One region of the Streptomyces siamensis genome, then DNA from elsewhere that is predicted to be linked to it. Evidence: riboswitches for the same ligand, from Rfam matches in the RefSeq annotation. Region 1 holds a riboswitch; each other region holds the start of a gene.

The links. A riboswitch is a leader RNA that binds a small molecule or an ion and turns the genes downstream of it on or off. The one in region 1 is predicted to bind S-adenosylmethionine.
Region 2: linked by a shared signal. The riboswitch ahead of ABEB03_RS16755 (amino acid ABC transporter permease) and the one ahead of ABEB03_RS08070 (aminotransferase class V-fold PLP-dependent enzyme) in region 1 are both predicted to bind S-adenosylmethionine.
Region 3: linked by a shared signal. The riboswitch ahead of thrC (threonine synthase) and the one ahead of ABEB03_RS08070 (aminotransferase class V-fold PLP-dependent enzyme) in region 1 are both predicted to bind S-adenosylmethionine.

Annotation. Positions count from the first base shown of each region.
Region 1 is NZ_BAABKB010000002.1:1,204,691-1,209,870, forward strand. Features, by position in the region: gene qcrB (cytochrome bc1 complex cytochrome b subunit) at 1-954, shown strand, start outside; gene trpD (anthranilate phosphoribosyltransferase) at 1,108-2,172, shown strand; SAM riboswitch class IV at 2,267-2,383, shown strand; gene ABEB03_RS08070 (aminotransferase class V-fold PLP-dependent enzyme) at 2,555-3,955, shown strand; gene ABEB03_RS08075 (Lrp/AsnC family transcriptional regulator) at 4,018-4,299, opposite strand; gene ABEB03_RS08080 (rhomboid family intramembrane serine protease) at 4,342-5,118, opposite strand.
Region 2 is NZ_BAABKB010000010.1:36,660-41,839, forward strand. Features, by position in the region: gene ABEB03_RS16750 (amino acid ABC transporter ATP-binding protein) at 1-759, opposite strand, end outside; gene ABEB03_RS16755 (amino acid ABC transporter permease) at 756-1,736, opposite strand; SAM riboswitch class IV at 2,071-2,179, opposite strand; SAM riboswitch class IV at 2,308-2,453, shown strand; gene ABEB03_RS45350 (putative leader peptide) at 2,490-2,555, shown strand; gene ABEB03_RS16760 (glutathione S-transferase family protein) at 2,790-3,542, shown strand; gene ABEB03_RS16765 (ABC transporter ATP-binding protein) at 3,675-4,814, shown strand; gene ABEB03_RS16770 (ABC transporter permease) at 4,811-5,180, shown strand, end outside.
Region 3 is NZ_BAABKB010000005.1:248,824-254,003, reverse strand. Features, by position in the region: gene ABEB03_RS12900 (alpha,alpha-trehalose-phosphate synthase (UDP-forming)) at 1-1,068, opposite strand, end outside; gene ABEB03_RS12895 (glucosyl-3-phosphoglycerate synthase) at 1,177-2,151, opposite strand; SAM riboswitch class I at 2,356-2,514, shown strand; gene thrC (threonine synthase) at 2,532-3,818, shown strand; gene ABEB03_RS12885 (MoaD/ThiS family protein) at 3,815-4,090, shown strand; gene ABEB03_RS12880 (cold-shock protein) at 4,585-4,791, shown strand; gene groL (chaperonin GroEL) at 5,127-5,180, shown strand, end outside.

The sequences.
Region 1 (5,180 bases):
GGCCTGGTCGTCGGCCACCTGATCCTGGTCTTCTACCACAAGCACACGCAGTTCGCGGGCCCCGGCAAGACGAACAACAACGTCGTCGGCATGCCGCTGCTGCCGGTCTACATGGCCAAGGCCGGAGGCTTCTTCTTCCTGGTCTTCGGTGTCATCGCGGCCATCGCGGCGATCGCCTCGATCAACCCGATCTGGTCCCTGGGCCCGTACCGTCCGGACCAGGTGTCCACGGGCGCCCAGCCCGACTGGTACATGGGCTTCTCCGAGGGTCTGATCCGTGTCATGCCCGGCTGGGAGATCAACTTCTGGGGTCACACGCTCGTCCTGGGCGTGTTCATCCCGCTGATCATCTTCCCGCTGGTCCTGGTCGCGATCGCGGTCTACCCGTTCATCGAGTCCTGGGTCACCGGCGACAAGCGCGAGCACCACATCCTGGACCGCCCGCGCAACGTCCCGACCCGGACCGCGTTCGGTGCCGCCTGGATCAGCTGGTACTTCGTCCTGCTCGTCGGTGGTGGCAACGACCTCTGGGCCACGCACTTCCACCTGTCGATCAACTCGATCACCTGGTTCGTCCGGATCGCGTTCTTCGTCGTGCCGGTGCTGGTCTTCCTCGCCACCAAGCGGATCTGCCTCGGCCTCCAGCGCCGCGACCGGGACAAGGTGCTGCACGGCCGCGAGTCGGGCATCATCAAGCGCCTGCCGCACGGTGAGTTCATCGAGGTCCACGAGCCGCTCAGCCAGGACGCGCTGCACACGCTCACCGCGCACGAGCAGTACAAGCCGGCCGAGATCGGCCCGACGGTCGACGAGAACGGTGTCGAGCGCAAGGTCAGCGGCCCGGAACGGCTGCGCGCCAAGCTGAGCAAGGGCTACTACGGGGAGGACAACCAGATCCCCAAGCCCACGGTCGAGGAGTACAAGGAGATCACGAGCGGCCACGGCCACCACTGATCACCTACCGACCCTGCTGATCGCCACGGCTGGAGCCCCGTCCATTGCATGGACGGGGCTCTTTGCCGTCCTCCGGGCTGGATAGGGTGGAGCCTGCCGGTACGTGCGTGCGTACCCGCCTTTTGTACGTGTCTACGAACCCAGGAGCGGCATATGAGTGCTGTGACCCCCGCTGGAGGCGACATCGCGGCGGGCCGTTCCTGGCCCGAGGTACTGAACGGCCTGCTCGACGGCCGCGACCAGAGCGCCGACGACACGGCGTGGGCGATGGACCGCATCATGCGCGGCGAGGCGACGGACGCGCAGATCGCGGGCTTCGCGGTGGCGCTGCGTGCCAAGGGCGAGACGGTCGAGGAGATCTCCGGACTCGTCCGGACGATGTACGAGCACGCCAACGTGATCGAGGTGCCGGGCCCGGCGGTGGACATCGTCGGGACGGGCGGCGACGGCGCGAAGACGGTGAACATCTCCACGATGTCCGCGATCGTGGTCGCCGGGACCGGGGCCAAGGTCGTCAAGCACGGCAACCGGGCCGCGTCGTCGGCCTCGGGCGCCTCGGACGTCCTGGAGAAGCTCGGCGTCAATCTGGAACTGACGCCGAAGCGGGTCGCCGAGGTGGCCGAGGAGGCCGGGATCACCCTCTGCTTCGCCGTGAAGTTCCATCCGGCGCTGCGTCACGTGGCCGCCGCGCGCGGCCAGCTGGGGATCCGGACGACGTTCAACATCCTCGGCCCGCTGACCAACCCGGCACGGGTGAAGGCCCAGGCCGTCGGTGTGGCGGACCCGCGCATGGCGCCCATCGTGGCCGGTGTCTTCGCCGAGCGGGGCAACTCCTCACTGGTCTTCCGCGGCGACGACGGACTCGACGAGCTGACCACGACGTCGACGTCGCGCGTCTGGGTCGTGCGCGACGGCAAGGTGACCGAGGAGCGCTTCGACCCGCGCGACGTCGGGATCGAGCTCGTCCCGGTGGAGGCCCTGCGCGGCGCCGACGCCTCGTACAACGCGGACGTCGCGCGACGGCTGCTGAACGGCGAGCGCGGTCCCGTGCGGGACGCGGTCCTGCTGAACTCGGCGGCGGCGCTGGTGGCGCTCTCGCCGGGCGACGCGCCGCTGACGGAGCAGATCCGTGCCGCCATGGCGCAGGCGGCCGAGTCGATCGACTCGGGGGCCGCGAAGCGGGCCCTCGACCGGTGGGTGCGGGTCAGCAACGCCTGACCGCCGCCGTCCGTACCCGATGTGACACAGGGCGCAGTCCGGATCCTGGACTGCGCCTTGCACGTCGAAGATCTTCTGGCAAGATGCTGTACCAGGTCATGAGCGACAGCCATCAGGCCCCGGCCGGCTGTCCGGCAACCCTCCGTCCGTGGCGGGGTGCCCCGGGTGAAGACCAGGCCGTAGGCAGCGAGGTCTACGGCAAGCGCGGACCCCTCGTGTCACCAGGGGTCCTGGTCGTTCGAGGGAGCCTTCTGTGAGCAAGCGAATGCGATAGGGCGTCGAGCCCCGCCTCCGCGTACCCCTTTCACCTTTTCCCGCGTCGAGCCGTACCTCCGTGTACCGGCCGCGCGGTGATTCCGCCTGCCTCTCACAGGAGCTCGCCATGTCTGTCACCACCGTTGCCGCCGACCAGTCCGTTTGTGCCCCTCTGGCCGTTCTCGGGCGAGATGTCACCGTCCCCCTCGTGACGGGCGGCGAGGTCACCTACGCCGCGCTCGACTACGCCGCCAGCGCCCCCGCCCTCCAGCGGGTGTGGGACGACGTCGCCGCGTACGCCCCGTACTACGGCAGCGTGCACCGCGGGGCCGGCTACCTCTCGCAGCTGTCCACCGACCTGTTCGAGAACGCCCGCCGGACGGTCGCCGAATTCCTCGACTGCCGCTCCGACGACCAGCTCGTCTTCACCCGCTCCACCACCGACTCGCTCAACCTGCTCGCCGCCACCCTTCCGGCCGACTGCCAGGTCTTCGTCTTCGAGACCGAGCACCACGCCTCGCTGCTGCCCTGGCGGGACGCGCGCGTCACGTACCTGAACGCCCCGCGCACCCCCGAGCAGGCGGTCGCGACGCTGGAGCGGGCGCTCGCCGACCGCGACCCTTCCCCAAGCTCTCGGCTGCGCTCGAGCAGGGGAGGCCCCTATGGCCCGGCCCTGGTCTGCGTCACCGGCGCCTCGAACGTCACCGGCGAGCTCTGGCCGGTGCGCGAACTGGCCGCCGCCGCGCACGCCCACGGCGCGCGCATCGTGCTGGACGCCGCGCAGCTGGCCCCGCACCACCCGGTGTCGGTGCGGGACCTCGATGTCGACTGGGTCGTCTTCTCCGGGCACAAGCTGTACGCGCCCTTCGGCGCCGGCGTCCTCGCGGGCCGCGCCGACTGGCTTCGGGAGGCCGACCCGTACCTGGCGGGCGGCGGCGCGAGCCGCAAGGTGTCGCGGCGCGAGGACGGCGGTGTGGACGTGGAGTGGCACGACACCGCCGCGCGGCACGAGGCCGGTTCGCCGAACGTCATCGGCGCCTACGCGATCGCGTCCGCCTGCAAGGCACTCACCGAGGCCGGCTTCGACACGCTGGTCGCCCGCGAGCGGCACCTGATCGACACGGTCCGCGCCGGTCTCGCCGGCGTACCCGAGGTACGGGTGCTCTCGCTCTTCGGCGACGACGCCGCGCGCGTCGGTGTGATCTCCTTCGTCGTCGAGGGCTGGAACAGCTCGCACTTCGCCGCGGCGCTCTCCGCCGAGTACGGCATCGGTGTCCGTGACGGCCTCTTCTGCGCCCACCCGCTGGTCAGGACCCTGCTCGGCAGCGACCCGCAGACCCAGGGGGAGTGCGGGGCCCCGGAGGCCGCGCCCGGCGAGAAGTCCCTCAACGCGATCCGCGTCAGCTTCGGCGCGGGTACCCCCGACGAGCACGTCGAGCGCTTCGTCACCGCGGTGAAGGAGCTCGTGCGGGACGGCGCGAAGTGGCGGTACCGCACGGAGGACGGCCGCTGCGTGCCCGCGGTCTGAGCGGGGTTCTCGTCAAAAGGCCGCCCGGCGACCGGGCGGCCCTTCGCACCGAGGTCACACGATCAGGAGTCGAGCCCGATCGCGAACGCCGCCTCCAGGTCGTGCTGCGAGTAGGTGCGGAACGCGACGTGCGTGTCCGTGGCCTCGACGCCCGGGATCTTGCTGATCTTGCCGGGGATGACGTCCGCCAGGTCGTCGTGGGCCTGCACCCGGACCATCGCGATCAGGTCGTACGTACCCGTGACGGAGAAGACCTCGCTGACGGAATCCAGCGCGGCGATCGACTCGGCGATCTCGGGGATCCGGTCCACGCTGGTCTTGATGAGGACGATCGCGGTGATCACGGCTGGTTCTCTCCCTCGGGGGCCGCTGCTGAGGCTCTCACCCTACTCGCGGTCCAACCTGCCCGGTCGCCGCGCCGGGGGTCCGCCGTGCGGCCGGGCCGCCGCCGGGGGCGGGGTCCCCTCGGCGGGCCCGGCGGCCGTCCGGCCGAACCGCAGCCACACGTAGCCGAAGCCCAGTGTGAAGCCCACCAGATGGGCCAGATAGGCGACCCCGGGGCCGCCGTCGTCCTGGCTCGCCGCCAGCCACTGGAGGATCACCCAGAAGGGCAGTACCACCCAGGCCGGGAAACGCAGCGGCAGGAAGAAGAGGAACGGCAGGAGACTGGTCACCCGGGCCGTGGGGAACAGGTACAGGAACGCGCCGAGCACCGCGGAGATCGCCCCGGAGGCGCCGACCAGGGACTGCTGCGACTCCGCGTTGGCCGCGGCGTAGCCGAGGAGCGCGAGATAGCCGCAGCCCACGTAGAAGAGGGCGAACTGCACATGCCCCATGCGTTCCTCGGCCATCAGCCCGAAGACGAAGAAGAAGAGCATGTTGCCCAGGAGATGGAGCCAACTGCCGTGGATGAAAAGGGCCGTGGCGGGGGTCAACGCCTCGCGCGCGGCACCGTCGAACAGATCGCCGGGGACCACGCCCCAACGCCGGAAGTAGGCCCGCTGCGCGGCGGCCAGCGCGTCCCCGGTGCCGTAGACCGGGTTGAGGCCCGACGCCGGGCCGATCACGAAGATCAGACAGCACAGGGCGATCAGCCCGTACGTCACCGGCGCCGACTGACCCCGAACTGCTCTGCCGACCGTCGTACTCCATTTGCTGATCATGGTGCAGAGCATGGCGTAACGGGACGGATGAACACAGACCGCCTCGCCGCGGTGGACGGCGG
Region 2 (5,180 bases), on a different contig from region 1:
CCGCTCGTGGCGCGGCGCGTCCAGCACCTGGCCGGGCGGCCCCTGTTCGACGATGCGGCCGCCGTCGACGAAGACGACCCGGTCGGCGACCTCGCGGGCGAAGCCGATCTCGTGGGTGACGATCACGAGGGTGGTGCCGCTGGTCGCCAGGTCCTTGATGACGGCCAGGACCTCGCCGACGAGTTCGGGGTCGAGTGCCGAGGTCGGTTCGTCGAACAGGATGATCCCCGGGCGCAGCGCGAGGGCGCGGGCGATCGCCACGCGCTGCTGCTGGCCGCCGGACAGCTGGCGCGGGTAGGCGCCCGCCTTGTCGCCGAGGCCCACCCGGCCGAGGAGTTCGCGTGCGAGTTCCTGGGCCGCGGGCCGGCTCAGCTTCCCGGTGGCGACGGGCGCGGCGGCCACGTTGTCGAGGACGGTCAGATGGGGGAACAGGTTGAAGTTCTGGAAGACGAAGCCGATCCGGCTGCGCTGGGCCAGGATCGCCCGCTCGCCGAGCTCCTTCAGCCGTCGGCCGTGCCGGCGTACGCCGATGAGCTCGCCGTTCACGCTGACGTGTCCGACCTCGGGCTTCTCCAGGTGGTTGATCACCCGCAGCAGCGTCGACTTGCCGGAGCCGGACGGGCCGAGGATCACCGTGACCTCGCCCGGACGGACCGTCAGGTCGATGCCGTCGAGGACCCGTTGGGTGCCGTACCACTTGTGCACGTCGTGCACCTCCAGGGCGGCGGGGCTCGCTTCGAGGGTCGATGCGGTGGTCATACGGCGGCCTCCTTGCGCAGCCGGGCCCGCAGGTCCCCGAGGCCGGCGCGCGCCTTCTGCAGGGGGGTCGGCGGCAGGGTGCGCGTCGCGCCCCGGGCGAAGTACCGCTCGACGTAGAACTGGACGACGGACACGGCGCTCGTCAGGATCAGGTACCAGACCGTGGCGACCAGCAGCAGCGGCACGATGTCGCCGGGGTAGGTGCTGCCCATCGTCTGCACGGAGCCGAACAGGTCGAGCAGCGAGACGTAGAAGACCAGGGACGTGCCCTTGATCAGGCCGATCAGCTGGTTGACGTAGTTCGGGGTGATGGACCGCAGGGCCTGCGGGAACACGATGCGGGTGAACTGGTAGCCCTTCGGCAGGCCGAGCGCGGCGGACGCCTCGTGCTGGCCCTGGTCGACGGAGAGGATGCCGCCGCGGACGACCTCGGAGGCGTACGCGGCCTCGTTGAGGCTGAGTCCGATGACGGCGACCGCCATGTCGGTGGCGAGCCGCGACTCGTCGAAGCTGACGAAGGCAGGGCCGAACGGGACGCCGAGGCTCAACGTCTTGTACAAGGCACTGAAGTTGTAGAGGAAGATCAGCACGACGATCAGCGGCACGGAGCGGAACAGCCACGTGTACAGCCAGCTCACCGCGCGCAGCACCGGGCTGCCGGAGAGCCTGGCCAGGGCGAGCAGGACCCCGCCGAGCAGTCCCAGCACGGCGCTGAGCGCGGCCACTTCGAGGGTGATGACGAGGCCGTCGAGGATCGTGGGGCGCAGGAACCAGTAGCGGAAGCGGTCCCACTGGTAGAAGGGGTTGGTGGCCAGGCCGTGGACGATCTGGGCGAGCAGGACCAGGACGACGGCCGTGCCGATCCAGCGGCCCGGCCTGCGCAGCGGCAGGACCCGCTGGGCCGTGAGCGGTTTCGCCGGGGGGTGGGCGGGCGGTGCCTCGGCGAGAGACACGGCGGCGCCGGGGGGTTCACTCATGGGTGCTCCAGCAAAGAGGGACACCCCGGGGCGGGCGTGCGGGCGCGACGTCGGCGCGGCGCCGTGGGACGGCCGCGGACGACGGACTGCGGGAGGACGCCGGTACCGGGGGCTGGGCGGACAGAGGGCACACCGCTCAGCGGTGCGCGTCAGGGATTCAGAACGCCGTCAGCCTTGACAGCGGGCACAGCCCGGGGCGCTACACAGTGCGCTGTTGACACGGAGCAGGTCGACGCAGCGGTCGGCGCACAGCAGGACGCAGCCGCGGGGCCGCCGTGCGGCCTTCCTCGAAGCTGTGTGCATCGCCGTCTCCATCGCTGTTCCCGCCCGTGGGCGCTCGCGCTTACCGAAGGTCTTCCGGTCCGGTCCTCACCTGGGGCACCCCACCGCGACAGGAGGGTTGCCGGACAGCGAGCCAGGGCTTGTCGCTGACACTCATGACCGATCTGCGGCGTAAGTTAGGCACTTCCGGAAACCGATGTCAACGCCGGGCGGCCAGGATGACCACCTGGTGAGACCCGGTCCACGCCTTCTTGACGGCTCCGGGGAGCCCGCCGAGACTGACGGGGACGGTCACGATTGTCAGCGCCTCGTCACTCGGTTCTTCCGTGCGACGCGGTGATCGGCCCCGGCCCGCTGACAGGCAACCCTTCCACCGCGACGGGGTGCCCCGGGTGACGACCGGGTCCCGCCGGCGTGGTGGGGCAAGCGTGGTCGCGCAGGAGCGCGGACCCTGGAGCGGGACCGGTGGGAATGCCCAGGAACGATCTGACGAGACGTCTGCACATCGATCTGCAGCGGGTCTCCAGCGCCTACTAGACCGGCCGCGTCGAGCCGGTACGCAAGCGCAGTCACTCCGTTCCTCCACGGCCGCCGCCCACGGGCGGGGCCGGGACCTCGTCGTTCCCAGGGAGAGTCATGCCCAAGACATCGTCGCGCGCTTCGGATTCAGGGATCTCCAGTACATGCGGCGGCGCCGCGGCCGACGCGAGCACCTCCAACCCCGGTGCCCCGGCGCCCTGTTGCCCGCTCCCCGGGGACCCGGGCCCGGCCGTGTCCCTGCCCGGCCTCCGTCCCCGGGGCGGGGCGCCGTCGGGGCCGGCCCGCGCACCGCGCATCCGCAGCCGCATCGGAGAGGGAGTCGCCGGAGGTTTCTACCCGGCGCCCCACCGCTACGAGTTGTACCTGTCGCAGGACTGTCCGCGCTCGCTGCGGCTGTCCGTGACCCTGCGCCTGCTGGGCCTGCAGGACTCGGTGGCGACCACGGTCCTGGCGGATCCCGCCGCGACACCCGAGGCGTTCGCCGGGCTGCGCCGCGCCTACGAGGCCACCTGGCACCACTACGAGGGCCCGCTGACCGCCCCTACGCTGTGCGACCGCTGGAGCGGACGCGTCGTCAGCAATCACACCCCCGACATCCTGCGTGATCTCGCGGGCCTCGCGGGCGGGGGCGACGCCGCCTACGTCACCACGCTGCGCCCGGCAGCACTCGCCGCGGACATCGACGCGCTGTCCCGGCTCCTGGACCGTGACGTCACGCCGGCCGCGTCGGCGGACGTCCTGTCCACGGCGCTGGCGCCGCTGGACCGCCGACTGGCCGTGTATCCATATGTTCTGGGCCGTCGGCTGACCGCCGCGGACGTGGATCTGTGGGCGGCGCTCACCCAGACCGGCGCGGCCGGCGTCCCGGCCGACACCCTCGCCCGGCATCCCCGACTCGACGCCTACGCGCGCCGTCTCGGCGAGCACCCCGCCTTCCGGGGTGCCCGGTGTCAGCTCACCCCGCGAACCCGCCGCGACGGGTGACGAAACCCGTCCCGCCCAGCGAATCCTTCACCTGCGGCAATCGCGATCGAACATCAACTGACTAGACTACGCACCCTCGTACACACGATCGCGCCACGTACGAGCGAAGCCGTTCCCGAAGGGTTCCGACTCTTGATAGCCATCGAAGATGTCAGCAAGCGGTACGCCGACGGCACGGTGGCCGTCGACCGCCTCTCCCTCCAGATACCGGACCACTCCATCACCGTTCTCGTCGGACCCTCGGGCTGCGGCAAGACCACCACGTTGCGCATGATCAACCGCATGGTCGAACCCAGCAGCGGAACGATCCGGGTCAACGGCGAGGACATCCGCAGCCGGCCCGTCAACGCGCTGCGGCGGTCCATGGGTTACGTCATCCAGAACGCCGGGCTCTTCCAGCACCGCACGATCCTGGACAACATCGCCACGGTCCCGCGGCTCCTCGGCTGGTCCAAGGAGCGCGCCCGAGCCCGCGCGGCCGAACTCATGGAGCGGGTCGGCCTCGACCCGGGCATGGCCCGCCGTTACCCCTATCAGCTCTCCGGCGGTCAGCAGCAGCGCGTCGGCGTCGCCCGCGCGCTGGCCTCCGACCCGCCGGTCCTGCTCATGGACGAGCCGTTCTCCGCGGTCGACCCGGTCGTCCGGCGCGGCCTTCAGGAGGAGTTGCTCCGCATCCAGGAGGAACTCGGCAAGGCCATCGTGTTCGTCACGCACGACATGGACGAGGCGATCACCGTCGGGGACCGCGTCGCCGTGATGCGCACCGGGGGCAGGCTCGCCCAGTTCGCCTCGCCCGACGAGTTGCTCTCGTCGCCCGCCGACGCGTTCGTGGAGGAGTTCCTCGGCGCCGACCGGGGCATCCGCGGGCTGTCCTTCCTGTCCACCCGTGAGCTCACGCTCGACCGCACGGCGGTCTTCCCGGTGGGTTCCGACTGGCAGGAGATCGCGGGGCGCGCGGACACGCCCGCGCAGGTGCTGGTGACCGACGCCGGCGGCAGGCCGCTGGGCTGGGCCGACCCCACGGCGTGGGGCGGTGAGGTCGAGGCGCTGGAGCCGCACGGGCAGACCTTCGAGGTGGGCCGCGACTCGCTGCGGGTCGCACTGGACCGGGCGGTGCTGTCGCCCACCGGTCAGGCGGTCGCGGTGGACGGCGCGGGACAGGTGCTCGGGGTCGTCGGACAGGAGACCATCGCCGCCGCGATCCGTGCGGCGCGCCGGCGGCGGGCCGCGGACCCCGAGCCGGGCCCGTCCCAGGTCGAGGCCGCGCGATGAACGGCTTCTTCGACATACCGAGCGACCTCCAGCACAGCTATCTCGGCCTGATCTCCTGGCACATGCAGGAGGCCCTGATCCCGGTACTGGTCGGCCTGCTGCTGGCACTGCCGATCGGCCTGCTGTGCGTCCGCTTCAACTGGGTCTACGCGCCGGTGCTGTGGGTCACCACCGTGCTCTACGCGATCCCGTCGCTGGCCTTCTTCGTGGTGCTCATCGACTACACCGGGCTGAGCCGGCTCACGGTGATGATCCCGCTGTCCCTGTACAGCCTGGTGATCCTGGTCCCGTCGGTCGTCGACGGCGTCCGGTCGGTCCCCGAGGAGACGAACGCGGCCGCGGCGGCGATGGGCATCGGCCTCGTAC
Region 3 (5,180 bases), on a different contig from region 1:
GAGCCGCTGCACCTCCGCGGTGTAGTCGCGGTAGACGGCCAGGTCCTGGCGCGAGGGGTACGCGAAGGCGACGTGCACGACGCGCTCGTGCCATTCGGGGTGGTCGTCGAGCAGCTGCCGGTACGCCAGCAGTCCGCGCACGATGTTCTTCGACAGTTCGGTCCGGTCGACCCGCACGATGGTCCTGCGGCCCTCACCGATCTGCTCGCGCAGCGCGGCCATCCGCTCGTCGACGTCGGGCTCGTGCGCGCGCCGGCGCAGGAAGTCCGCGTCCGCGCCGAGGCCGTGCACACCGATCTCGGTGGACCTCAGCGGGGGGCCGCCGGTCGGGGTGTGATCGACGGCCCTGCGCGGGTCGCCGCTCGGCCAGCTGGGGAAGATCCGCTCACCGTCGGTCTGTCCGGCGCAGATCATGAAGGCGTGTGCCCAGCGCCAGGTGAGGAAGCCGAGCCGGTCGGCGCCGAGCATGCCCCACACCAGCTGGGCGCGGATGTCGTCCGGCAGCATCCGGAAGTACTCGGGCGGGGCCCAGGGCGTGTGCGAGAAGTGGCCGATCCTGAGGTCCGGGCGCAGCTCGCGCAGCATGCCGGGCACCAGACACAGGTGGTAGTCCTGCACGATCACCACGGCACCCTCGGCCGCGGTGTCGGCCAGCGCCTCGGCGAACGCGCGGTTGTACGTCTCGTAGGCGGCCCACCGGCGCCGGAACTCCGCGTCGAAGACCGGCTCCAGGGGCGTCTGGTAGAGCATGTGGTGCACGAACCAGAGGACCGAGTTCGCGATGCCGTTGTAGGCGTCGGCGTGCACCTCGGCGTCGATGTCGAGCATGCGTACGCCCTCCTCGGCGACCCCGCGGCGCACCGCCTCGCGGTCGCCGTCGCCGAGCGCCGAGCACACCCACAGGGCGCCCGCGTCCGGACCGATCGCGGAGAGGCCGGAGACCAGCCCGCCGCCTCCCCGCCTGGCGTGCAGCGAACCGTCCTCGCGCACCTCGTACGAGACCGGGCCGCGGTTGGACGCGACGAGAATGCGGTGGGCAGCGCCCTGCGCAGAAGCCGTGGAAGCCATACGCCTCAACCTAGCCCGGCCCGGAAACGCTCAAACGTACGGACGACGGTACGAACAGGCCGTATACGACCGGCGGAGTCGGTCACTCCGTGTTTTCGCAGACCGGGGCTATGCCACTTTGCGTGACTGGTATTCGGCGATGTCCGCCATCGGTGGCCGCTCCTCCGTGTCGACGGAGTAGGTGCGCGGCTCGAAGCCGTCCTCGCCCCGCTCGAACTGGGTGAGGGCCGGGCGGACGAGGTGCCCGCGGGCCAGCCGGAGCTGTGCGGTGCGGTAGATGGCGGCGGCCATCCGGCCGAGCGCCTGGCCGTCCTGGTGACGGTGCTTGCGGACGCCGACGTCGACCTGGGCGAGGGCGTCGAGGCCCACCAGGTGCAGCGCGTCGACGAGCATGCCCAGTTCGACGCCGTACCCGACGGGGAACGGCAGCTGTTCGAGCAGGGAGCGGCGGGCCGCGTACTCGCCGCCCAGCGGCTGGACGAAGCCCGCGAGTTGCGGCCAGTGCATGTTGAGCAGGGGACGGGCCATGAGCTCGGTGACACGGCCGCCCTGGCCGGCCGCCGCCGTCGCTCCGGACGCGGAACCGTCGGACACGGTCAGCGGCCGGTCGTACATGGCCTTGACGAGGTCCACACCCGGTTCGGTGAGCAGCGGGCCGACGATCCCGGTGACGAAGTCCGAGGAGAACTCCTTCAGATCGGCGTCGATGAAGCAGATGACGTCCCCGCTCGTCACGAGCAGCGACCGCCACAGCACCTCGCCCTTGCCGGGCACGGCCGGGATGCGCGGCAGGATGTCGTCGCGGTGCACGACCCGCGCGCCCGCGGCGGCGGCGACCTCGGACGTGCGGTCCGTGGAGCCGGAGTCGACGACGACGATCTCGTCGACGAGGGGGACCTGTTCCATCAGGTCGTGGCGGATGATCGCGACGATGTCGCCGACCGTCTCCTCCTCGTCGAGGGCGGGCAGGACCACGCTGACCGTCGAACCGGTGGCGCGTTTCGCGGCCATGAGCTTGTGGAGCGGGCGATCGGACACGGACCAGGAGCGTGTGCCCAGCCAGCGCTCAACTTCTTCCAGCACAGTCTGCGGCTCCTCACTGTTTGATCACATGCTCTCATCGGCATGCCCGCCGTGGCAGCGGCTGATCGGCTAGGGCCGTCTCGCGGTTCGGACGACAGGTTCAACTGTCCTGGCCGTCGGTTACAGTCTTGAACAACGCGGGTGACCATCGCATGTCCTGGATCGTCGGCGCGTAAGCAGTTCAATAGTCAAACAATCAAATACCGCTCATCCAGAGGGGCAGAGGGATACGGCCCGATGAAGCCCCGGCAACCCTCCAGCCGGTCTCGTACCGATCGACGTCTCGATCGCACCGCGAGGCTCCCGGCTTGGGAAGGTGCCAAATCCGTCTCACGGCGAGATGCGTCGTGAGGAAGATGAGGAGAAAGGGCCTCGCCTCCATGGCTGCGCAGACAGTTGCAACCACCACGAACTCCGTCGACCTCGGTCCCGCCGCCGCCCTCTCGTGCCGGGAGTGCGGCCACCGCGTGCCCCTCGGCCCGGTCTTCGCCTGCGAGGAGTGTTTCGGCCCGCTGGAGATCGCGTACGACTACTCGGCCTACGACACCGAGGAACTCCGCAAGCGCATCGAAGCGGGCCCCGCGAACATCTGGCGCTACGCGCCCCTGCTGCCCGTCCCCGCGGACGTCGCCGAGAAGCCGAACATCAACCCCGGCTGGACCAAGCTCGTCAAGGCCGACAACCTCGCCCGCGAACTGGGCGTGACCGGCGGCCTGTACGTGAAGGACGACTCCGGCAACCCGACGCACTCCTTCAAGGACCGCGTCGTCGCGCAGGCCCTGGAGGCCGCCCGCGCCTTCGGCTTCACCACCCTGTCCTGCTCCTCCACCGGCAACCTCGCCGGCGCCGTCGGCGCCGCCGCGGCCCGCGCCGGCTTCCGCTCCTGCGTGTTCATCCCGCACGACCTGGAGCAGGGCAAGGTCGTCATGGCCGCGGTCTACGGCGGCGAACTCGTCGGCATCCAGGGCAACTACGACGACGTGAACCGCTTCTGCTCCGAGCTGATCGGCGACCCGGCCGGCGAGGGCTGGGGCTTCGTCAACGTCAACCTGCGCCCGTACTACGCGGAGGGCTCCAAGACCCTCGCCTACGAGATCTGCGAGCAGCTCGGCTGGAAGCTCCCGGACCAGCTGGTCGTCCCGATCGCCTCCGGCTCCCAGCTCACGAAGATCGACAAGGGTCTCCAGGAGCTGATCAAGCTCGGCCTCGTCGAGGACAAGCCGTACAAGATCTTCGGCGCCCAGGCCGAGGGCTGCTCGCCGGTCTCCGTCGCCTACAAGGCCGGGCAGGACGTCGTCCGCCCGCAGAAGCCGGACACCATCGCCAAGTCGCTGGCCATCGGCAACCCGGCCGACGGTCCGTACGTGCTCGACATCGCGCGGCGCACCGGCGGTGCGGTGGAGGACGTGAACGACGAGCAGATCGTCGACGCGATCAAGCTGCTGGCGCGCACCGAGGGCATCTTCGCGGAGACGGCCGGTGGTGTGACCGTCGGCGTCACCCGCAAGCTGATCGAGAACGGTCTGCTCGACCCGGCCCTGACCACGGTCGTGCTGAACACCGGCGACGGCCTCAAGACCCTGGACGCGGTGGCCTCGGACACCGGCCTGACCGCGACCATCCGCCCGAACCTGGACTCCTTCCGAGAGGCTGGCCTCGCATCATGAGCGTCAACGTCCGCATCCCCACCATCCTGCGCACCTACACCGGCGGCCTGGCCGAGGTGAGCGCCGAGGGCGCGACCCTCGCCGAGGTCATCGCCGACCTGGAGAAGAACCACACGGGCATCTCCGCGCGCGTCCTGGACGACCAGGGCAAGCTGCGCCGCTTCGTCAACGTCTATGTCAACGACGACGACGTGCGGTTCGAGCAGGGTCTCGAGACGGCGACGCCTGACGGTGCGGGCGTGTCGATCATCCCGGCCGTCGCCGGAGGCTGACCCCCGAGCGGTGACATGCCGGCCTGGGCGCGAGGCCCGCGGACGGACGTCACCGAGAGTGAGATCGTTACCGAGGGTAATGCCCATCACCGAGAGTTCATCGAATTGCCCCCTCCGTGAGAGAAACGGAGGGGGCAATTCTGCATGGTTGAGCACGGTACAGTTGGGGAACCCGCTTGGCATTTCATGCCGGACGCATATGAGTACCTGTGCGGCACCCGACAAGAAGTAGCCAAAGTGCCCCGCCTTTTTGAGCCGTTTATGGCATTTACGGGGCCCGACTTGCCCTGAATCTTCGCACATTCTCCGCATATTCCCGATCGGCCGTGCCCAGAATTCTCGTCCGATTGACCTGTTGCAGACGGCAGTTGGGCAGATACATTCAGCCGCGGTCGACGCGTTCCGGCGCACACCCCCAACCGTTGGGGGGTGAGGTCTGACCCGGATCCGCGAAGTGTGGATCTGTGCAAGGGCCAGTAATAGGGGAGTTAGGCATGGCTCAGGGCACCGTCAAGTGGTTCAACGCGGAGAAGGGGTACGGCTTCATCGCGGTCGACGGTGGTGCGGATGTATTCGTCCACTACAGCGCGATTCAGATGGACGGCTACCGCACCCTTGAAGAGGGCCAGCGGGTCGAGTTCGAGATCTCGCAGGGTCAGAAGGGGCCGCAGGCGGACATGGTCCGTTTGGCTGCCGGCTGAAGCACGCGCCGACTGATTGTTCGACGTGACGAAGGGCTCGTATCCCCATGGGGTACGGGCCCTTCGGTCTGTCCGCGGCGCGGGGGCCGTCCCGTGGTCCGCTCCCGTGCGCCCCTGTGTTCACCTGGGGATCCGCTGGAGCCGCTTGCACTCGACAGGGGCGAGTGCTAATCATTGGCGTTAGCACTCTGAAGGTGAGAGTGACAACGAAGGACCGGGTCGGTGAGGCCCGCAGGCCGGGTGGGGCAAGGAACCACGAGGCATGCAGGCCGTCCGTCGCGGGCGCCAGCGCGGTCCTGTGAGCTTTCCACCCCAGTCCGGGAGGACCACTTCACATGGCCAAGATCATCGCGTTCGACGAGGAGGCACGGCGCGGCCTTGAGCGCGGT